3 regions of the Gordonia sp. B8661-1 genome follow, and region 1 is predicted to be linked to each of the others. Evidence: predicted binding sites of a transcription regulator. Region 1 holds the regulator's gene; each other region holds the start of a gene.
The links. Region 1 encodes LexA, which represses DNA repair genes until DNA is damaged. Its sites were predicted from a motif close to CGAACANNTGTTCG; they were not measured.
Positions count from the first base shown of each region.

Region 1 (7,511 bases):
GATCGGGGGTGGACAGTCCGTGTCCCGAACTGATGCCGTTGGTACCGACGAAAGCCGTCGTGACGCGGAGCCGGCGCAGTGCGTCGACGGTGTCGGTGCCGACCATCGCCTGCGTGATGCCTCGGACGCGGCCGCCGATCACATGGAGGCTGATCGTCGGGTGCACGGCGAGAACGGCCGCGATCGGAATGGCGTGCGTCATGACGTTCAGATGACGGTCCCGAGGGATCTCGAGCGCGGCCTGGTAGGTGGTGGTGCCGGCATCGATGAGCAATGACCCGCCGTCGGACGGCAGGAACCGCATCGCCGCCCGGCCGATGGCGGCCTTCGCGATCGGGTTCTCCACCGTGCGCTCGTCGACACCGAGTTCACCGATTGACGGAGTGGTGCCCGAGCGCACCGCACCGCCGTGTACGCGTTCGAGATGTCCGCCTCGCTCGAGGACCGCGAGATCGCGGCGAACCGTTTCGCTGGTGACCGCGAAGGCGTCGGCCAATCCGGACACCGACACCCGGCCGTGGGTGCGGACCTGATCGGCGATCGCCTGCTGCCGCTCCTCGGCGTACATGGGCGCCTCCTCGGGGTCGGGGACCGGCATAGTGGACTCAAACCGTGTGTTCGTGTGGGTTTGAATGTTGATACCTCTGTGTTTACGCCTGTCTATGTGGATTCGTCAAGGATTATCTGTAAGCTGGATCACGATTGGTCGTATCTCGGAGGACGGCGCGGACGCGGAGGCGCGTGTGCAGGTCACCGGGGCGGGAACGGGTCGGGAGATAGGGTGTGCTGTGGCTGCGAAGCATGTGCTGAACGGGACTCCGGTCGTCGGCGGGAAGGCCTACGGGCCTGCGGTCCGGCCGGGGGTCCGCCCGACCTATGACCCCGAGGGTGCACCGGAGGTCGCCGAGGATCAGCGGGACGCGGAGGCGGAGCGGTTCACGAGCGCCGCCGCAACGGTGGCCTCCCGGCTGCGTGACCGTGCCAGCAGCACCACGGGTGCGGCGAGCGAGGTTCTCGCGGCCACCGCCGGACTTGCCGAGGATCGGGGCTGGGTGGGTGCCGCGACGGCCCTGATCGCGAAGGGCACGCCGGCGCCCGCCGCGGCAGCCGCCGCCACCGAACAGTTCGCCGCCATGTTCACCAAGCTCGGCGGGCTGATGGCCGAACGCGTCACCGACCTCAACGACGTCCGTGACCGAGTGATCGCCGAGCTGCTCGGTGAGCCCGAACCCGGTGTGCCCGAACCGGATCAGGCGTCGGTGCTGCTCGCTGACGACCTCGCGCCCGCCGATACCGCCGGATTGGATCCGGCGGTCATCATCGCGTTGGTCACCCGGCTCGGCGGACCGACCAGCCACACCGCCATCATCGCGCGGCAGCTCGGCATCCCCTGTGTGGTGGCCGTGGCCGGGCTGTCCGAGATCCCCGCGGGAACACCGGTTCTCGTCGACGGCACCGAGGGCACGGTGGAGACCGGCGTCGATCCGGCGACCGCCGCGGAGGCGATCGAGGAGAGCCGCCGGAACGCCGAGAAGATCGCCGCGTGGTCGGGGCCCGGACGCACCGCCGACGGCCATGAGGTGGCGATCCTCGCGAACGTCGCCGACGGCAAGTCCGCGCGTGCGGCGACCGACCGTCCGGTCGAGGGGATCGGGCTGTTCCGTACCGAGCTGGCCTTCCTCGACCGTGCGGAGGCGCCGACGGTGGACGAGCAGGCGTCGCTGTACCGCGAGGTGATCGACGCCTTCGACGGTCGCAAGGTCATCATCCGCACGCTGGACGCGGGTTCGGACAAACCCCTCAAATTCGTGGATCAGCCTCGTGAGGAGAACCCGGCGCTGGGTGTCCGCGGCGACCGGATCGCGCTGGCGCACCCCGAGATACGCGCCACCCAGCTCGATGCCATCAAGGCCGCTGCCGAGGGTGCCGCGTCGGCGCCGTGGGTGATGGCCCCGATGATCGCGACACCGGCCGAGGCCGCGGCGTTCGCGACCGAGGTCCGCGCCCGGGGACTGGTACCCGGCGTGATGATCGAGATTCCGTCGGCCGCGATCATGGCGCAGCAGATTCTCGCGGAGGTGGACTTCGTGTCGATCGGCACCAACGATCTGACGCAGTACACGATGGCGGCCGATCGGATGTCCGCGGACATGGCCACTCTGACCGATCCGTGGCAGCCCGCGGTGCTCCGGCTTGTGGCGGAAGTGGCGCAGGCCGGAAGCGCTGCCGGCAAACGCGTCGGTGTCTGCGGCGAGGCGGCCGCCGATCCCGTCCTGGGCTGCGTGCTGGTCGGTCTCGGTGTGTCGTCGCTGTCCGCGGCCCCCACCGCGGCCGCCGCCGTGGGGGCGAGGCTCGCCGAGGTCACCCTCGATCAGTGCCGAGCGGCCGCGACGGCGGCGCTCCCGGCGGCGTCGGCCGCCGAGGCCCGCGCCGCCGCGCGAGACGCTCTGGGCTGAAAGGGTCTGTCAGATCCGGCGCATCACGGTGACGACCTTGCCGAGTACGGCAGCGTCATCACCGGGGATCGGGTCGAACAGAGGGTTGTGCGGCATCAGCCACACGTGACCGTCCTTGCGCTTGAACGTCTTGACCGTCGCCTCGCCGTCGATCATCGCCGCGACGATGTCGCCGTTGTCGGCGACGCTCTGCTGACGGACGACGACCCAGTCGCCGTCGCAGATCGCCGCGTCGATCATCGATTCGCCGACGACCTTCAACAGGAAGAGTGACCCCTCGCCGACGAGTTCACGGGGGAGTGGGAACACGTCCTCGACGGCTTCCTCGGCCAGGATCGGGCCGCCCGCGGCGATCCGGCCGAGCACCGGCACGAACGTCGGGGTGGGCAGCTCGGCTCCGGTGGACGAATCATCGGGCGGCGTGGTGTCGCCGTCCTGGATGTTCACCGCGCGTGGCCGGTTGTGGTCGCGTTTGAGCAGCCCCTTGCGCTCCAGGGTGCGGAGCTGGTGTGCCACCGAGGACGTGGAGGTGAGCCCGACCGCGTCGCCGATCTCGCGGATGCTCGGTGGGTAACCGCGCTCGCGAACCGACTTGCGGATGTAGTCGAGCACCCCGCGCTGGCGGGGGGTCAGCGCGGCCTCGGCGGCCTCCGGGTCGGCGATCGGGGCGTCCGGGCTCGTGTCGGAATCGCGTCCTCCGCGACTCCGGCCGCCGGTTTTGTCGGTCATCGTGTTCAGTCCCTTCTCGGACGATTCTGCAGGTCTGACGGGTCTGGAAAGTCGGTCTGCGCAGGTGATCGGGGTCGTCCCCGAGCTCCCGGTGTGCCCGAGAGTAGCCGAACGAACGACCGTCTTCAAACATTTGTTCGACGTGTTGCGGGACTTTGTCGGTGCCGCGTGCTACAAATCGAACATAGGTTCCATCGACCAGATGTTCGATAAGACGTTTGTTCGACCGGACATCATCGACCCGAGCACAGGAGAGCACGATGAGCACCGCAACGCTGATGAGCCCCGCAGCCCCGTCCGGCGCACGACGCGTCCCGGCGTCGCCGGTACGGACGGCCGAGTTCGAGATCCCGGCACCCGCCTCGCGGACGCGGCGCGCCCCGTCGACCTTCGTGCCCGCGGGGCCCTCGGTCCGTCCGCGCGGCAGCGCTCGTACCGAGGCCCGGCGTCCGGACGACCGCCGCCCGGTCGGCGCATCGCCCGCCGTGGCGCGGCGTCCGGCGGGCACGCGCTGCGCCGCACCGGCGGTCGATCGGCGCGTCGTCGCACGCCGTCGTGCCGCCGCGGTGGCCGTGCTGGTCGGCGTGGGCCTGGCTCTCATGGTGTGGGTCGTGGGCATCGTCGGCTCGAACTATGCGGCCTCGGTGGCCCCGGCTCCGGCCGGCACCGAGGTGGTGCATGTGCGGCAAGGGGATTCGCTGAGTTCGATCGCCGACCGGGTGGCGCCGGACATGCCCCGCCAGACCGTCATCGAGGAGATCATGGCGCGCAACGACCTGTCGTCCTCCGGTCTGCGTGTCGGACAGGCGCTGGTGACTCCCGCATACCACTGAACGGAGACCACTGAGGACGGAGCGGAACCGATAGGACGGTAGTCTCGTGACAGAGGGCCCAGCCGGAAACCGGCACGGCGCACCGTCGATTCGCTGCGCCGGCGTGTCCCGAGATGTGCGTGAGGACGACATGCGCTGTCCGTTTTGCAAGAACGACGACACGAAGGTCGTTGATTCGCGAGTCACCGATGAAGGTCAGGCCATCCGCCGGCGTCGGGCATGCGCGCAATGCGGCCGGCGCTTCTCCACCGTGGAGAGCGCCGTGTTGTCGGTGGTCAAGCGCAACGGCGTGACCGAGCCGTTCAGCCGGGAAAAGGTCATGCGAGGCGTGCGTCGTGCCTGCCAGGGTCGGGACGTCGAAGAGGGCGCACTCGCCCTGCTCGCCCAGCAGGTGGAGGACACCGTCCGGGCGTCGGGATCGGCCGAGATCCCGAGCAACGAGGTCGGATTGGCGATCCTCGGGCCTCTCCGTGATCTCGACAAGGTCGCGTATCTGCGATTCGCGTCGGTGTACCGCTCGTTCGAGTCGGTCGAAGACTTTCAGCGCGAGATCGACGACCTCCAGACGGAGTCGGCTCCGGCCGGCGACTCCGTCCACTGAGGCGGGCGCGGCGGTCCGCCGCGATTCCGTCAGCGAAACTGCTCGAGGGCACGTAGGGCGCGCTTCTCCGAGATCGGATACGCGGTGCCCAGACGCTGCGCGAAGAGGCCGACGCGAAGTTCCTCCACCAACCACTGCGCGAAGTCGTTGAACGCGTCGCGACGTGCCGCGGGGAGCTGTGCAAGGCGCTGATTCCAGTACGCGATGACCCGGTCGACGGCATCGAGGCCGGCCCGATCCCGGGCGGGGGCGAGTGGCAGATCGTCGAGGCGTGACGTCGCGGCGTCGAGGTAGCGCGGCAGTCGCTCCAGATGTGTGCGTGCGGTGTCGCGTACGAAACCGTCGAAGATCAGGTGATCGAGCTGCTCGGCCACATCATCGGCGGCCACGGTGCCGGTCTGTTCCTCGATGGCGGCACGGACCGGCGACACGCGCCGCAGGGCGTCGATCGCGGCGGTGAAGTAGGCCGGCGCGGCATCCGACACCTCGTCGCGCACCGAATCGGTCAGCGCGCGAAATGATTCCGGAGATCGCACGCCGGACAGGTCGCGGCCCGCGAGGGCGTCACGAATGGCGCGGCGGGTGCAATCGGCGACGAGATCGTCGACGCTGCCATAGGGGCTCTGGCTCAGCGCGAGACGTCCGGCGGGGTCCAGGGTGGACACGATCTTCTTCGGCAGCACGGGCAGAGCGCGATCGAGCAGGACCACGATCGCGTCGGCGATACGCCGGTCCCGGTCGGCGGCCGATGTGGCCTCCGCGAGACTCACGGCGGGGGCGCCACCGGGACCCGGGACGACATCGAGCGTGGGATAGCGGGTGACCTGTTGCCCGGCGACCGTCAGTCGACGCTCGGCGGGCAGTGTGCCGATGCCGTCGGCGGTCCAGGAGGTGTGGACCGAACGAGTCCGCTCGCCGGTGGCCGGGGCATCGGTGAAACGTGCGCGGAGCTCGGTCAGCGACGATGCGCTGGCGATGATCTGTCCGTCCGTGTCGGCGACGGCGAAGGTCATCGTCAGATGCGGCGGCACTTTGTCGATATCGAAGTCCTTGGGGGACACCGTCATCGTGGTGATCGCCGACAGTTCACGTGCCAGACCTGTGGTGAGCGGTTCGGCCCGCGGTGTGAGGCGCGACAACGCCAGATCGGCGAATCGCTGTGCGGGGGCCATTGACTTGCGCAGCGATTTCGGCAGTGACCGGATCAGTTCGGTGGCGAGTTCGGAACGCAGGCCGGGGACCGACCAGTCGAAGCCAGCGGGACGGACGTGATCGACGAGGGGGCGCGGGATCACCACGGTGACACCGTCGTCGGGGGCGCCCGGTTCGAATCGGTAGCGCAGCTCGAGCCGTGTGTCGCCCTGCTGCCAGACGCCGGGGAAGTCGGTGTCCGCGACGCTGATGTCCGCTGCGACGTCCTCGGGCGTCAGGTCGAGCAGGTGGGGTTGCGTGCGTCGAGTCTTCTTCCACCATGTGTCGAAATGGCGTGCGGAGGTGACGTCGGCGCCGACCCGTTCGTCGTAGAAGTCGAAGAGCTGGTCCTCGGTGATCACCACGTCGCGGCGTCTGGCCCGGTGTTCGACCTCCCCGGCGGCCTCGAGCAGTTCCCGATTGTGTTCGAAGAAGGCATGATTGGTCCGCCAGTCGCCTTCGACCAGTGCGTGCCGGATGAACATGTCGCGTGCGGTGACCGGATCGATCGAGCCGAACGGCACGCGACGCTGCGCGACCAGCGTGACTCCGTAGAGGGTCACCCGCTCGTAGGCCATCGCCGAGCCACGTTTGCCCGACCAGTGCGGTTCACTGTACTGACGCCGTACCAGATCGCCCGCCAGTTTCTCGACCCACAGCGGATCGACGGCCGCCACCGTATGGGCGAACAACCGTGCGGTCTCGATGATCTCGGCGGCCATGATGAATGCCGGGGGCTTCTTGGCCAGTGCCGATCCCGGGAAGATCGCGAGCGTGGTGTTGCGGGCACCGGTGTACTCGCGGCTGTCACCGTTGCGCACCGCGATATTGGACAGCAGACCGGACAGTATCGATCGGTGGATCGCGTCGGCGTCGCGCTCGGTCTCGGTGACCGGCCAGTCGAGGTCGGTGACGATCCGGGTGAGCTGGCGGTGGAGCTCCTGCCACTCCCGGATGCGCAGGAAATGCAGGAATTCCTTCTCGCATTGACGCCGGAAACGGTTGCCGGACAATGTTGCTCGCTGCTCTGCGAGATAGTCCCAGAGTTCGAGGTAGGAGAGGAATTCCGATCCCGGAACGGCGAACCGGCGATGGGCCGCATCGGCCGCCTCGCGATGCTCGGCCGGTCGTTCGCGGACATCGGGCACCGACAACGCGGCCGCGATCACCAGCACGTGATCGAGGCAGCCGAGTTCGCGGGACGCGATGAGCATCCGGGCGAGACGGGGATCGACGGGCAGGCGCGCCATGTCTCGGCCGACGGGCGTGAGGACGGGTTCATGGTCGTCGCGGGCGGATGGCCGGATCGCGCCGAGCTCGGTCAGCACAGCCATACCGTCGCGGATCGCGCGCGCGTCCGGTGGCTGCACGAACGGGAATTCCGCGATGTCGCCGAGTTTGAGCGACGCCATCTGCAGGATGACCGCCGCCAGGTTGGTGCGCAGGATTTCCGGATCGGTGAACGCGGGCCGCTGCTCGAAATCGTCCTCGCTGTAGAGACGGATGCAGATGCCCGGCGCCACACGACCGCATCGGCCGGCCCGCTGCCGGGCGCTCGCCTGCGAGATCGGTTCGATCGGCAGGCGGTTCACCTTGGTACGGGTCGAGTACCGCGAGATGCGGGCGGTGCCGGTGTCGATGACGTACCGGATGCCCGGGACGGTCAGCGAGGTCTCGGCGACATTGGTGGCCAGCACGATG
Region 1 is NZ_JCAHRL010000003.1:304,964-312,474, forward strand. Features, by position in the region: gene AC4JJG_RS08870 (DeoR/GlpR family DNA-binding transcription regulator) at 1-568, opposite strand, end outside; gene ptsP (phosphoenolpyruvate--protein phosphotransferase) at 789-2,456, shown strand; gene lexA (transcriptional repressor LexA) at 2,466-3,185, opposite strand; gene AC4JJG_RS08885 (LysM peptidoglycan-binding domain-containing protein) at 3,446-4,018, shown strand; gene nrdR (transcriptional regulator NrdR) at 4,149-4,619, shown strand; gene hrpA (ATP-dependent RNA helicase HrpA) at 4,649-7,511, opposite strand, start outside.

Region 2 (7,511 bases), on a different contig from region 1:
TGGTCGCCAACGGCTGTCAGGTGGTCGCGGAGGGCGCGAACATGCCGACGACCCCGGAGGCCATCCGTGTTCTCACCGGTGCGGGCGTGACCTTCGCTCCCGGCAAGGCGGCCAACGCAGGCGGTGTCGCGACGAGTGCGCTCGAGATGCAGCAGAACGCCTCTCGCGACTCGTGGAGCTTCGAACACACCGAAGACCGGTTGTCGGACATCATGACCGGAATCCACGATCGCTGCCTGCACACCGCGGAGGAGTACGGCGTGCCCGGCAACTACGTCGCGGGTGCCAACATCGCGGGCTTCACCCAGGTCGCCGACGCGATGCTGGCGCTCGGCGTCATCTGATCGGGCGCTCAGCGCAGGTAGCCCGACACCTGGTCGGCCGCGGTTCGTGTGGCCTCGCCGAGTCGCACGAGTTCCGTTGCGTCCAGGGTGATTCCGGGACACATCACGATCGAGGCGACCACATCTCCCTCCGCATCGAAGATCGGTGCACCGACGGTCATGGCCGTGATGTCCCCGGTCAGTTCGTCCGGCAGATAGTCGATGGTGGTGAGTTCACTCAGCAGATCGCCCACACGCGATCGCAGCCGGTCGGAGACACCGTCGATCGAATCGAGTGCCGCGACGACCTGTGTGTGGTCGGTGGTCATGCGTTCGATGGAGTAGCCGCGTTCGCGGATGGCGGCCAGCGCCTGCCGCAGACGATTCGCGGTGCCGGCGGGCGCGTGCGCGATCCAGTCGTTCTGTTCGGTGGTCGGCGCCCACGCCATGAACTCCCGGCAGTTCGGCGGACGCAGCCGCATGCGGCGGCCGGGGGTGAACCAGGGGGTCGCGGTGGTGTCTCCGCTGTGATCGACGACGGTCACGGTGTCGGAATCGGTTCGGCGGGCGACGAATCCGGGCATGCCGACGGTGTGCGTCAGGCTGCGCAGGGCGGTGGCCGCCCAGTCGGTGATGTGATCGCCCGCGGCGGCGGTGCGTCCGAGCGTGACGAACGCCGGGCCGACGCGGAAGGCGCCGGTGTCCTCGTCGCGTACGACCCAGCCGTGCGCGGCCAGCTCGCCGACGATCGCGTGTGCGGTCGCCCGCGACGATCCGGTGGCGCGCACGATCTCGGCAAGCGTCATCGAGCCGGTGTCGTCAGATGATTCGGCGCGGACAAGATGTTCCAGAATGCTGATGACGCGTGCCGTGGGTGGTGAGATCGGTGTATCGGGCTGCGCGCCCGGTGACCGGTCACGTGGTTGACGCCCATCGGCGTGCTCGCCTACGGTATGTGTCACATATTCAATACTATGTGTCGAATATTCGACACGTCAAGGAGTGGCGCCGTGAGTGGCTACGAGCTCACCAACCTGGACGCGCTGGAGGCCGAGGCCGTGCACATCATGCGCGAGGTCGCGGCCACCTTCGAGCGGCCGGTTCTCCTGTTCTCCGGCGGCAAGGACTCCGTCGTCATGTTCCACCTGGCTCGCAAGGCTTTCTGGCCTGCGCCGGTACCGTTCCCGCTGATGCATGTGGACACCGGCCACAACTTCGACGAGGTGATCGACTATCGCGATCGGGTCGTCGAGGAGACCGGGGTGCGATTGGTGGTGAGTTCGGTGCAGGACGACATCGATGCCGGCCGGGTCGTCGAGGAGACGGGTCCGGGGAAGAGTCGAAATCGTTTGCAGACAGCGGCATTGCTGCGCGGCATCACCGAGAACCGCTTCGACGCGGTCTTCGGCGGCGCGCGGCGCGACGAGGAGAAGGCGCGCGCCAAGGAGCGGGTCTTCAGCTTCCGTGACGAGTTCGGCGCGTGGGATCCGCGAGCCCAACGCCCGGAGTTGTGGAACCTGTACAACGGCCGCCACCACAAAGGGGAACACATCCGGGTGTTCCCGCTGAGCAATTGGACCGAACTCGACATCTGGCAGTACATCGGCGCCGAGCAGATAGCGTTGCCGCCCATCTACTACGCGCACGAGCGCGAGGTGATCCCGCGCGACGGCATGCTGCTCGCGAAAACCCGCTTCCTGCAGACCTATCCGGGTGAGGAGTCGCGCACCGAAAAGGTCCGTTTCCGGACCGTCGGTGATGCGACCTGCACCGGGTGCGTCGAGAGCGACGCCGACACCATCGACAAGGTGATCGCCGAGATCGAGATGACACGTGTCACCGAGCGCGGTGCCACGCGCGCCGACGACCGCATCTCCGAGGCGGGCATGGAAGATCGCAAGAAAGAGGGCTACTTCTGATGAGCGCACCCGTGGGCACCGCGGAACCCGGTGTACAACAAGAGCTTCTGCGTCTGGCGACCGCGGGGTCGGTGGACGACGGGAAGTCGACGCTGATCGGTCGTCTCCTGTTCGACTCGAAGTCGATCTTCACCGATCAACTGGAATCCATCGAGCGGACCAGCGCAGAACGTGGTGACGAGTACGCGAATCTGGCGCTGCTCACCGACGGCCTGCGCGCCGAGCGTGAGCAGGGCATCACGATCGACGTTGCGTACCGGTACTTCTCGACGCCTCGACGGAAGTTCATCATCGCCGACACACCGGGCCATGTGCAGTACACCCGCAACATGGTGACCGGTGCGTCGACGGCGGATCTGGCGATGATCCTGATCGACGCACGCAAAGGTGTGTTGGAACAGACTCGGCGCCACGCCTTTCTGTCCTCATTGCTCGGCATCCCGCACCTGACCATCTGCGTGAACAAGATGGACCTCGTCGACTGGTCGCAGGCGCGCTTCGAGGAGATCTGTGAGGAGTTCGTGGCCTTCGCCGCGAAGCTCAATGTGGTTGACCTGACGTTCATTCCGCTATCGGCGCTGCAGGGTGACAACGTCGTCGAACAGTCGTCGAATATGCCCTGGTACGAAGGGCGTCCGTTGCTGAGTCACCTCGAACACGTATACATCGCCTCCGATCGCAACCTGATTGACGCCCGGATGCCGGTGCAGTACGTGATCCGTCCGCAGCGCAGCGACGGCGCCGATCACCGCGCCTATGCGGGCACCGTGGCAGGCGGGACGTTCGCGCAGGGCGACGAGATCGTGGTGCTGCCCAGTGGTTTCGGGACGACCATCCGGCGCATCTGGGGGCCGGGCGGGCAACCGCTGGAGGAGGCGTTCGCGTCGATGGCGGTGTCCATCGAACTCGCCGACGAGATCGACATCTCCCGCGGCGACATGTTCGCGCGGCCCAACAACCGGCCACATGTCGCGCGCGATGTGGACGCGATGGTGTGCTGGTTCGCCGAGGACAGTGAACTTCGGGTGGGCGGCACGTATCAGGTGATGTGCGGTACGCGGACGACGCGCGCGCAGATCAGCGGCCTCAACTATCGGTTGGACGTGAACACGCTGCACCGCGACGCATCGGCGGAGTCATTGCGACTCAACGAGATCGCCCGGTTGTCGCTGCGGACACAATCGCCGCTGCTGTTCGACTCCTACCGGAAGAATCGGGACACCGGCAGCTTCATCCTGATCGACGAGTCGACGAACCGGACCGTCGGTGCGGGCATGATCACCGCGCCGGTCCGGCAGGACTCGAATGTCGTGTGGCAGACCACCAAGGTGACCCGCGACCAGCGTTCGCACCAGGGGGCGACGATCTGGCTGACCGGCCTGTCGGGATCGGGCAAATCCTCACTGGCGGTGGAGATCGAACGACGCCTGGTCGCCGAGGGACGGCCCGCCTATCTGATGGACGGTGACAATCTCCGGCACGGCCTCAATTCGGACCTGGGCTTCGGCGATGACGATCGTCGGGAGAACATCCGACGCACCAGCGAGGTGGCGGCCCTGTTCGCGGATTCCGGTGCGGTTGCGATCGTCTCGTTGATCTCGCCGTTCGCCGAAGAACGACAGCGTGCCCGCGAGGTGCATGCCGAACGTGGTCTGCCGTTCTTCGAGGTGTTCCTGGACACGCCGATCGAGGAGTGTGAGCGTCGAGATCCCAAGGGGCTCTATGCGAAGGCGCGCCGCGGGGAGATCAGTCAGTTCACCGGCATCGACTCTCCGTACGAGCGGCCCGAGCATGCGGAACTGGTCGTCGCGCCGTCCGATGGTGCACCCGCCGACGCTGCCGAGTCGGTTCTCCGTAACCTGGGGCTGTGACCGTGACGACAGAGGGAGGCGCCGGAATGGTCGACGATCGGACACTGGCGGGCGAATTGGCCACGGCCGCAGGTGAACTGCTGCTGGACGTACGTGCGAACAGCGGCTTGTCCGGTCGCGAACTGGGTGATGCCGGTGACCGGCGGTCCGACGATCTGATCCTCGCCCGGCTCGCGGAGATACGCCCCGATGATGCGGTGTTGTCCGAGGAATCCGCGGACGACAAATCCCGACTGTCCGCGGAACGGGTGTGGATCATCGACCCGGTCGACGGCACCCGTGAGTACGGCACCGACGGGAAGACCGACTGGGCCGTGCACGTCGCGCTGTGGTCGGCGACCGATGGGCTGATCGCCGGTGCGGTCGCCCTGCCGGCCCTCGGGGTGACCTATCTCGACGATGCGACGCCGGTCGAGCCGACGACCGGGCTTGCCGCCCATCCGCGCGGTGATCGCCCGCGGGTCGTGGTGAGTGCGTCTCGCGCACCGGGCTTTTCACAAGCGGTAGCCGACGCGATCGGCGGGGAACTGCTGCCGATGGGCTCCGCCGGGGCGAAGGCGATGGCCGTCGTCCGCGGTGAGGCGGACGCCTATGTGCACGCCGGCGGCCAGTACGAATGGGATTCGGCCGCGCCGGTCGCGGTGGCGCAGGCAAAAGGCTTGTGGTGCGGGCGAATCGACGGCTCACCGCTGGTCTATAACCAGGACGACACCTATCTGCCGGATCTGGTGATCTGCCGTCCCGAACTCCGCGAGGAGATCATCGCGATCACCTCGCGGGGCTGACTGCGGTCAGAACAGTGCGAGGACGAGGGCGGCGAGGGCCGCCAGGCCGTCCTCGTCGGCCTGGTCGAAGCGTGCGGTGCGCGGGCTGTCCAGGTCGAAGACGCCGAGTGTCTGCCCGTCCCGCACGAGCGGGATGACGAGTTCGGATCGGCTGTCGGCATCGCAGGCGATGTGGTCGGGGACGGCATGGACGTCGTCGACTCGCTGGATCACCTGCGTACGCGCGGCTGCGCCGCAGACGCCGCGGTCGAAGGAGATCGGTGTGCAGGCGGGTTTGCCCTGGAACGGCCCGACCACCAGCTCGCCGCCCTTGGTGACGTAGAAGCCGACCCAATTCAGTTCGGGCAGTGAGTGATACACGAGTGAGGACAGGTTGGCCATGGCCGCCACGAGATCCGTCTCACCGTCGAGGAGCGCCGTCGCGGAGGCGAGGAGTTCGTCGTAGGGGCTGACGGAAGTGGTCATCGGGCCAGTCTAGGCGGTCGGGGATGGATTGCCGGGTTGAGCTCACGCCGATCCGGACGGTTGCATGGGCTGCGGTGGATATGGATCGGATGGTCCGGCCGGGGGCGCTCTGCCGTCTGGCGTCGATCGCATTTGCATATCGAACGCATGTTCGATATAGTCGTGTTATTCGCAGGTCATGGCATCGGGGGGTGGACCATATGACCGCATCGGTCGAACCATCGTCATCGTTGGTGGACGCGTACGCGCGACTGGAATTGTTGCTCGACGAGATTGCTGTGGGGTCGTCACGGTTGTGTTCGGAGGCCGAGCTGGTGGGGCTGGCCGAAACGCATGAGCGGTTGTATCGGCGGATGGCGTTCTTTGGGCACCAGCGGGTGATGGATGTGTCTGATCGTGACGCCCATCGATCGGCGGGCTGTCGTTCGATCCAGGACTTCATGGTTACGCGGCTGCGCATCACCGATGTTCGCCGTCGTATGGATGCGATGGGAGCGTTGTTGCCCACCTACACCTTGCAGGGCGAGGTGAAAGATCCCGAATGCCCGGACACCGCAGCCGCTTTGGCCGAAGGTGCGATCAACCCCGATCATGTCGGTGCGGTGTTGGACGTGATGAAAAAGTTGCCGGCGGCGGTGTCTGTTGAGGACCGGGAAGCTGCGGAGTCGACGCTTGCTGAATATGCGCGAGAGTTGACACCGAAGAGCATTCGGCAGGTGGGGGCACGGATCCTCGCGCACTTGGATCCGGACGGCTCCTTGAGTGATGACCGTGATCGGAAACGTCGGCGCCGGTTGTCGGTGCTCGATCCCGATGTTCAGCAGATGTCGAAGATCGTCGGTTGCCTCGACCCCGAGACCCGGGCCATGCTCGATGTGGTGATGGCCGCCTGGGCCGCGCCGGGCATGAACAATCCCGACGACGATCAATCGCCGGTCGGGCATGTCGATGAGGCTGATCCGGAGCGGCTGAAGGAGGCGGCACAACGGGATTCGCGTGGTGCGTCGGAACGCCAGCACGATGCGTTCAAAGCCTTACTGCGGTGTGCTCTCGATGGTGGTGTGCTCGGCAAGAGCCATCGGGGTTTGCCGCCGCATCTGATCATCAAGATCACCGAGTCCGAACTGCGGGAGCGGGCGGGTCTGGGCCATACCACGACAGGTGCTGATCTGCCCATCGGTGATGTGATCAAGTTGGCGGCCGAATCCCAGATGTATTTGGCGGTGTTCGCCGATCACACCAACGAGCCGTTGTATCTGGGTCGAGCCAAACGGTTGGCGAATCAGGCCCAGAGGTTCATGGGTTTCGTGGAGTACGGCGGCTGTTCGGTACCGGGGTGTCCGCGGCCGTTCTCCCACACCGAGATGCATCACGCCGAACAGGATTGGACCCACGGCGGACGAACCGACGCCAACGCCATGGCTCCGGCCTGCCCGCCACACAACCGACTCGTGGGATCGAAGACCGGACAGTTGTCGACCATCAAGATCCGCAGCGGCCCCGACCGTGGACGCTACGGCTGGAGACGCAACACCACCGACGGAGTGCCACCCGACATACCGCGAACCAACCACATCCACCTTGTTGATGAACTCCTGAGAAGCCGGCCGCAACCGCCACCGTCATCCGGATCGGGAACCGAGATCGCATTGCGAGAAGTGTTGACCTCGCATCGAGTAGAGCGCACCGATGTCATCTTTCACACGAGTGTGCCCACCGATGAGTGAGCATAGTGCGAGCCACGAGACCCGGTCAGTTGTGGATGATCTCGTCCTTCATGTTGCTGATGATGAAATTGACCGTGTCGCCGGGTCGTTGCCGGCAGATGATGCCGACCAGAGTGGCCACGAGGAACGGATTCTTCGTCACCCCATTGGCTTTCACGATGGCGACCTGAGTCGGTTCGTCGCGCGTCTGGTAGTCGCGACAGGTGATGGTCTGCGCGTCCGGAGGTGGCGGCACCTCCTGGGTGGTCGGTGACGCAGGTGGAATCGACGGCGCAGGCATGGTCGTCGCGGGGGTATCCGTCTCGGAAGTCGTGGCCGTGACAGGCGGTGGAGCCGGGTCGGCACGGGGATCCCCATCGACGGTGCAGGCGGACACCGCGACGGTGGCGAGTATGAGCGAACAGACCGCCCCGGCCATCGA
Region 2 is NZ_JCAHRL010000001.1:738,674-746,184, reverse strand. Features, by position in the region: gene gdhA (NADP-specific glutamate dehydrogenase) at 1-344, shown strand, start outside; gene AC4JJG_RS03510 (IclR family transcriptional regulator) at 353-1,285, opposite strand; gene cysD (sulfate adenylyltransferase subunit CysD) at 1,298-2,242, shown strand; gene cysC (adenylyl-sulfate kinase) at 2,242-4,113, shown strand; gene AC4JJG_RS03495 (3'(2'),5'-bisphosphate nucleotidase CysQ) at 4,140-4,898, shown strand; gene AC4JJG_RS03490 (GAF domain-containing protein) at 4,905-5,363, opposite strand; gene AC4JJG_RS03485 (HNH endonuclease signature motif containing protein) at 5,564-7,090, shown strand; gene AC4JJG_RS03480 (hypothetical protein) at 7,116-7,511, opposite strand, start outside.
Region 2: a site for LexA is predicted at 5,504-5,517, ahead of AC4JJG_RS03485 (HNH endonuclease signature motif containing protein). Genes of this name have one in related genera too.

Region 3 (7,511 bases), on a different contig from region 1:
GGTGCGCAGGATGCGATGCAGTACGGCGTGCTCGCCGGCTACCCGCTGGTCAACCTGAAGGTCACGCTGCTCGACGGTCAGTATCACGACGTCGACTCGTCGGAAATGGCCTTCAAGATCGCCGGTTCGCAGGCTCTGAAGGAAGCGGCCAAGATGGCCGGTCCGGTGATCCTCGAGCCGATCATGGCTGTCGAGGTCACCACGCCCGAGGATTACATGGGCGACGTGATCGGCGACCTGAACTCCCGCCGTGGCCAGATCCAGGCCATGGAGGAGCGCAGCGGTGCGCGTGTCGTCAAGGCGCAGGTACCGCTGTCGGAGATGTTCGGCTACATCGGAGACCTTCGGTCGAAGACCCAGGGCCGGGCAAACTACTCCATGGTGTTCGACTCGTACGCCGAGGTTCCGGCGAACGTGTCGAAGGAGATCATCGCCAAGGCGACCGGCGAGTAATCACCGGTCCGCCTCGGCGGAATGCGCTGCGGCGCAACAACGTAAATAACCGAAAGACGCTGTCGGGATCCACCCGGCAGAGCAACAACAGTCCAGGAGGACAATCAAGTGGCGAAGGCGAAGTTCGAGCGGACCAAGCCGCACGTGAACATCGGCACCATCGGTCACGTCGACCACGGCAAGACCACGCTGACCGCGGCTATCACCAAGGTGCTGCACGACAAGTACCCGGATCTGAACGAGGCCTCGGCCTTCGATCAGATCGACAAGGCGCCTGAGGAGAAGGCCCGCGGTATCACGATCAACATCTCGCATGTTGAGTACGAGACCGACAAGCGTCACTACGCTCACGTCGACGCCCCGGGTCACGCCGACTACATCAAGAACATGATCACCGGTGCAGCCCAGATGGATGGCGCGATCCTCGTGGTCGCCGCTACCGACGGCCCGATGCCGCAGACCCGCGAGCACGTGCTGCTGGCCCGCCAGGTGGGTGTTCCGTACATCCTCGTCGCGCTGAACAAGGCCGACATGGTGGACGACGACGAGATCATCGAGCTCGTCGAGATGGAGGTCCGCGAGCTGCTGGCCGCCCAGGACTTCGACGAGGAAGCACCGGTCGTCAAGGTCTCGGCTCTCAAGGCACTCGAGGGTGACGCGGAGTGGGCCAAGTCGATCGAGGAGCTCATGGCTGCTGTCGACGAGTCGATCCCGGATCCGGTCCGCGAGACCGACAAGCCGTTCCTGATGCCCGTCGAGGACGTCTTCACCATCACCGGCCGCGGCACCGTGGTCACCGGTCGTGTGGAGCGCGGCGAGGTCAACGTGAACGAGGAAGTCGAGATCGTCGGCATCCGCGACAAGTCCACCAAGACCACCGTCACCGGTATCGAGATGTTCCACAAGCTGCTCGATTCGGCACAGGCGGGCGACAACGCCGGTCTGCTGCTGCGCGGCCTCAAGCGTGAGGACGTCGAGCGCGGTCAGGTCATCGTGAAGCCGGGCACCACGACCCCGCACACCGAGTTCGAGGGCCAGGCATACATCCTGTCCAAGGACGAGGGCGGCCGTCACACCCCGTTCTTCAACAACTACCGTCCGCAGTTCTACTTCCGTACCACGGACGTGACCGGCGTCGTTACCCTCCCCGAGGGCACCGAGATGGTCATGCCGGGCGACAACACCGAGATGAGCGTCGTGCTCATCCAGCCGGTCGCCATGGACGAGGGCCTGCGCTTCGCGATCCGCGAGGGTGGCCGCACCGTCGGTGCCGGCCGCGTCACCAAGATCGTCAAGTGATCTAGGTACCAGCGCATAAGGCGCCCAACCACGAAAGTGGTTGGGCGCCTTTCGTTGTCCGGGGGTGTTGCCGCCAACCGTCGGCCGGGATGGCCCGTCCTGTCATCGGGTGCGGGCCATGCCTAGGCTGGAATGTATGCGTGTACTTCGACGACGGACGCCGGACGGCGAATTGGACGTGGCCGTCCGGGTGACCGGCCACGATCCGCGGGCAAATGCCGGTCGTCCGGTGGTGCTGGTCCACGGTATGGGCGGTGATCATCGGACGTGGCGGCCCACGGCGGCGGCGATCCGCGCCGGCGGACGTACGGTGATCGCACCCGATCTGCGTGGTCACGGACGTAGCGGCCGGTCGTCGGCGTACCGGCTCAACGACTTTCGTGATGATCTGCGGTTCGTGCTCGACGAGTTGTCCGTCGGGTCGGTCGATGTCGTCGGTCATTCGCTGGGGGCGCAGGCCGCGGTACGTCTGGCGATGGCCGAACCGGATCGTGTGCATCGGCTGGTTCTCGAAGAACTGCCACCGATGCCGCGGAACCAGGCGGATCTCGACGAGAAGATCACCGTGGGTTCGTCGCTGGGGGAGCGATTGCGGGGTATCGGTGCGGCTGTCGCAAACCCGTTGCCGCTCATCCGCTTCGATCGTCGCCTCGGTGCCGATATCGGTGCCGAGTTCGAGACCGCTGATCCCGCGTGGTGGGACGGACTGTCGGCGGCAGTCATGCCGACGCTCGTGATCTCCGGAGGTGCGCGCAGCTTCCTTCCGCCCCGGCATCTGCGGACTGTCGCGGAGACCATGTCCGACGGGAGTTTCGCCGTCATCGATGCCGGACATAGCGTGCACCGAGACCGCCGGCCACAGTTCCTCCGTGCCGTCGGGGACTTCTTGTCGATCGACATCGCGTGACTGCCTCCGCGGGTTGCGCCGGCCGTTCGAGGAGTTCGTCGACGAGGTGGATGTGGTTGGTCCGCGGCTTGTCGGGTGGGACTCCGTCGGTGGTGTTGCGTATCCAGCCGTAGCGTCCGCGGTCGGGTCCGGTACGGATCTTGATGGTCGACAGTTGTCCCGATTTGGGGCCGACGAGTCGGTTGTGTGGCGGGCATGCCGGAGCCATGGCGTTGGCATCGGTGGTGCCGCCGTCGGTCCAATCCTGTTCGGCGTGATGCATTTCGGTGTGCGAGAACGGTCGCGGACAACCCGGTACCGAACACCCGCCGTACTGGACGAAACTCATGAACCTCTGGGCCTGATTCGCCAATCGTTTGGCTCGCCCCAGATATAGCGGTTCGTTGGTGTGGTCGGCGAAGACCGCGAGATACATCTGGGCGTCGGCGGCCAGCTTGATGACATCACCGATCGGTAGGTCGGCGCCGGTGGTGGTGTGGCCGAGTCCGGCGCGTTCGCGGAGTTCGGATTCGGTGATCTTGATGATCAGGTGCGGCGGCAGGCCGCGATGACTCTTGCCAAGGATGCCGCCATCGAGAGCACACCGCAGTAGCGCCTTGAAGGCGTCGTGCTGGCGTTCGGCTGCACCGCGTGAATCCCGTTGTGCGGCTTCCTTCACCCGCTCCGGGTCGGCTTCATCGACATGCCCGACCGGCGATTGGTCGTCGTCGGGATTGTTCATGCCCGGTGCGGCCCAGGCGGCCATCACCACATCGAGCATCGCTCGGGTCTCGGGGTCCAGATAGCCAAAGATCTTCGACATCTGCTGCGAGTCCGGATCGAGCACCGACAACCGGCGCCGACGTTTCCGATCCCGCTCATCACTCAAAGAGCCGTCCGGATCGAGATGCGCGAGAATGCGTGCCCCGACCTGTCGGATGCTCTTGGGTGTCAACTCTCGCGCATATTCAGCAAGCGCTGATTCCGCAGCTTGCCGGTCCTCAACGGACACCGCCGCCGGCAGTTTCTTCATCACGTCCAATACCGCGCCGACATGATCGGGGTTGATGGCACCTTCGGCCAAAGCGGCTGCGGTGTCCGGGCATTCGGGATCTTTCACCTCGCCCTGCAAGGTGTAGGTGGGCATCAGTGCGCTCATCGCATCCATGCGACGTCGAAAATCGGTGATGCGCAGTCGGGTGACCATGAAGTCCTGCACCGAACGGCAGCCCGCCGATCGGTGGGCGTCACGATCGGACACATCCATCACCCGCCGATGCCCCGCGAAGGCCATGCGCCGATACAACCGTTCATGCGTCTCAGCGAGGCCCACAAGCTCGGCTTCCGAACATGATTGTGAGGATTCGACGATGATCTCGTCGAGCAACATCTCCAACTGCTCGTACTTGGCCACCAACCCTGGCGACAGTTCAACTGATGCGGTCATATGGTCCACCCCCCGATGCCACGACCTGCGAATAAACTAACGATATCGAACTGATGTTCGAGTGTCAAGCGCTGGCTCAGATTATGGCCATACCTGTTGTGGCCCGAGCGAGCATGGGGCCGCGCGGGTGGTCTCGATATGCGTCGGGCTCGCTGCGCTCGCGCGCCGCTACTCGACCAGCGTTGGGATGCCGCGGCGCTCACGTGGCCGGCGTTGGGATACCGCGACGCTGCTCGACCGGCGTTGGGAGACGCCGCTACTCGACCAGCGTTGGGATGCCGCGGCGCTCACATGGCCGGCGTTGGGATACCGCGGCGCTACTCGATCGCGGGGACGTCGGCGAGCCCGTGGCAGCGGACGAGACGGTCTCGCCACCATTTCTGCCGGTCCGCGGGTGCGCGGATGTCGTCGGGAATGGCCGAAATGTCTTCCGCCGCATACCAACGCGGCCGGACCGTACCGTCGTCGGGGAGAAACGGCGGTGCTACGTCGGCGGTGAACATGGTTCCGGTGCCGAGGCCGCAGGCGTGGTCGAGCGAGGGGAGTGCGGCCGCGGCCGCGACGCCCGCGGCCATGCCGACGGCGGAATCGAGGGCGGAGGAGACGGCCACCGGCAGTCCGATGGTCGCCGCGAGTCGAAGGGTTGCTCGCATGCCACCGAGTGGGGCGACCTTCACGATGGCGATGTCGGCGGCATCGGCGGCGAGCACCCGGAACGGATCGTCGGCGCGGCGGATCGACTCGTCGGCCGCGATCGGTACGGCCACCGCCCGGCGGACTGCGGCGAGCTCGTCGACGGTGGCGCATGGCTGTTCGGCGTACTCGACCTCTCCGATCGCACGGATCGCGACGATCGCCTCGTCGACGGTCCAGCCGCCGTTGGCGTCGATTCGTACCCGCTCGACGACCTCGCGGGCCGCGGCGACGCGGGTCACGTCGTCGTCGAGACTCTGTCCGCGTTCGGCGACCTTGACCTTGGCGGTCCGTGCGCCCGGATACCGCGCCAGGATCTCCGCGACCTGGCCCGCGGGCACCGCCGGAACGGTGGCGTTCACCTCGACGGCCTCGCGAACCGGTGACGGCGGGCCCAGCCACGCGGCCTCGATGCCTGCCGCCAGCCAGGACGCGGCCTCGTCGTCGCCGTATTCGGGAAAGGCGCCGAACTCACCCCAGCCCGCCGGGCCGCGGAAGATCATCGTCTCGCGCGCCATCAGTCCACGAAAACGGGTGCGCATGGGGAGTCGGACGGCGACCGCGGTGGCGAGGAGGTCGTCGGCGGAGGGCGATGCGGGCAATGTCACATCTCCAATCGTTGGAACAAATATTCCACTTCGTCTCATGGTCGGCTAGGCTCTGTCGTCATGTCAGTCAATCAGGACTTCGATCGCGCGATCCGCGAGGCCGAGCCGGTCGTCGTCGAGGATCGCGATGACGACCTGCCCATGCCGCGGCTCGGCGCGGACTCGCTGATCTGGAAGTTCTTCGGGGACAGCCGGGGTGTGCTGGGCTTCCAGCGACTCGCGGGTACCGAGAACTGCATCGAGCAGCTCGGCCAGGCCGTCCTCGATCATTCGGTGATCTTCGACGATTTCCTCGGTCGGGCACGACGTACCGGACCGCCCGTCATGCGTACGGTCTACAGCACCGATCCGCACCGTTGGGGGCGGACGGTCCGGGACTTCCATCGCGACATCAAGGGAACCATCTCCGACGGATCGCGCTATCACGCTCTCAATCCGGAGCTGTTCTATTGGGCGCACGCCACTTTCGTGGATCAGGTCCTGTACATCACCGATACGTTCATCCGTCGGCTCAGCTACGCCGAGAAGGTTCAGATCTTCGAGGAGAGCAAGGTCTGGTATCAGCTCTACGGTGTGAGTTCGCGTGCCGAACCGCAGACGTACGAGGAGTTCGTCGCCTACTGGGACGACATGCTCGACCGTTTCGTACCCCACAAGACGGTGGTGTACGCGACCGGATATCTGCGTCAGGGATTTCCGCGCCCGAAGAAGATTCCCCGTCCGGTGTGGGCGGTGCTGTCGGTTCCGTTGAACGCCGCGGTGCGCACCATCGTGATCGGCACCCTGCCCCGGCAGATGCGTGAGGTCTGCGGACTGGAATGGACCGATCGGCAGGAGAAGCGTTTTCAGCGTTTCGCCCGGTTCATGCGTGCGATCAACCCGTTCGTCAACCGACTGCCCCTCTCGTGGCTGTACGTGCCCTGGGCCTATGAGGCGTGGCGGGAGATCGGCATCGATCCGCGGCCGCTGCACAACACTCCGGCCGCCTGACCCCGTCGCGTGGACCCGCGAGGGTGAACGCGCGCCATGGGGGACTAGATACACATCGCTCTATCTGTTCCAATAGAGGTGGCCGTGAGACCGGCGTCACAAGGTGTCTCAGGTTCGCGCGGTCGGCGGTTCCGAGCGCCCACGGGGGTGGTCGGCGGCGAGTCGGAAATGAGGAGATGGCGATGACAGCGGTGTTTGCCAAGGCCCCGGTCGACAGCGGATTGCTCGAAGTGCCGTTCAACGAGCGCAACGGCATCCTCGAGATGATGTCGATGCGTCGCGACCCGTTCGCGTACTCGGAACGCAAGCAGGCCGAATTCGGCAAGATCTCCGGACTCAACGTGTTCGGCCTGAATCTGGTGACCGCGGCGGGTGCACCCGCCGCCGACGAGATCCTGATGAACCGCGACAAGGCATTTGCCAACGGACCGGCGTGGAGTTACTTCATCGGACCGTTCTTCAACCGCGGTGTCATGCTGCTCGACTTCGACGAGCATCGTCACCACCGGCACATCCTCCAGCAGGCCTTCACGCCCAAGGTCCTCAAGGGCTACATGGCGGAGATGCAGCCGATGATCGCCGACCGGATGAGCCGTTTCCCGACCGGAGACGTCAAGCTGTTCAGTGAGTTCAAGGAACTCACCCTCGACGTCGCCCTCGAGGTGTTCCTGGGGCTCGAACTGCCCAAGCGTGAGGCGGACAAACTCAACAAGGCCTTCATCGAGACCGTTCGTGCCGGCGTGGCCTACGTGCGCAAGCCCGTTCCGGGCGGGCGCTGGTGGAAGGGTCTGCGCTCGCGCAAGGTGCTCGAGGAATTCTTCTACGCCAACATCGCGGCGAAGCGGGCGAAGCAGACCCCCGACCTGTTCTCGGTGCTCTGCCATGTCGAGGGTGACGAAGGGGAGACCTTCACCGACGAGGACGTCGTCAACCACATGATCTTCGTGCTGATGGCTGCCCACGACACCTCCACCATCACGATGACGCAGATGGCGTACCGCATGGCGAAATCGCCTGAGTGGCAGGAGAAGGCGCGCGAGCAGTCGTTGAGCATGCCCGCCGAGCTCACCTACGACGACCTGGGGTCGATGGACGTCATCGATCTGGTCATGAAGGAATCGCTCCGGATGTGCCC
Region 3 is NZ_JCAHRL010000009.1:37,802-45,312, reverse strand. Features, by position in the region: gene fusA (elongation factor G) at 1-453, shown strand, start outside; gene tuf (elongation factor Tu) at 562-1,752, shown strand; gene AC4JJG_RS17455 (alpha/beta fold hydrolase) at 1,889-2,659, shown strand; gene AC4JJG_RS17450 (HNH endonuclease signature motif containing protein) at 2,571-4,085, opposite strand; gene AC4JJG_RS17445 (o-succinylbenzoate synthase) at 4,403-5,386, opposite strand; gene AC4JJG_RS17440 (oxygenase MpaB family protein) at 5,447-6,376, shown strand; gene AC4JJG_RS17435 (cytochrome P450) at 6,559-7,511, shown strand, end outside.
Region 3: a site for LexA is predicted at 4,132-4,145, ahead of AC4JJG_RS17450 (HNH endonuclease signature motif containing protein). Genes of this name have one in related genera too.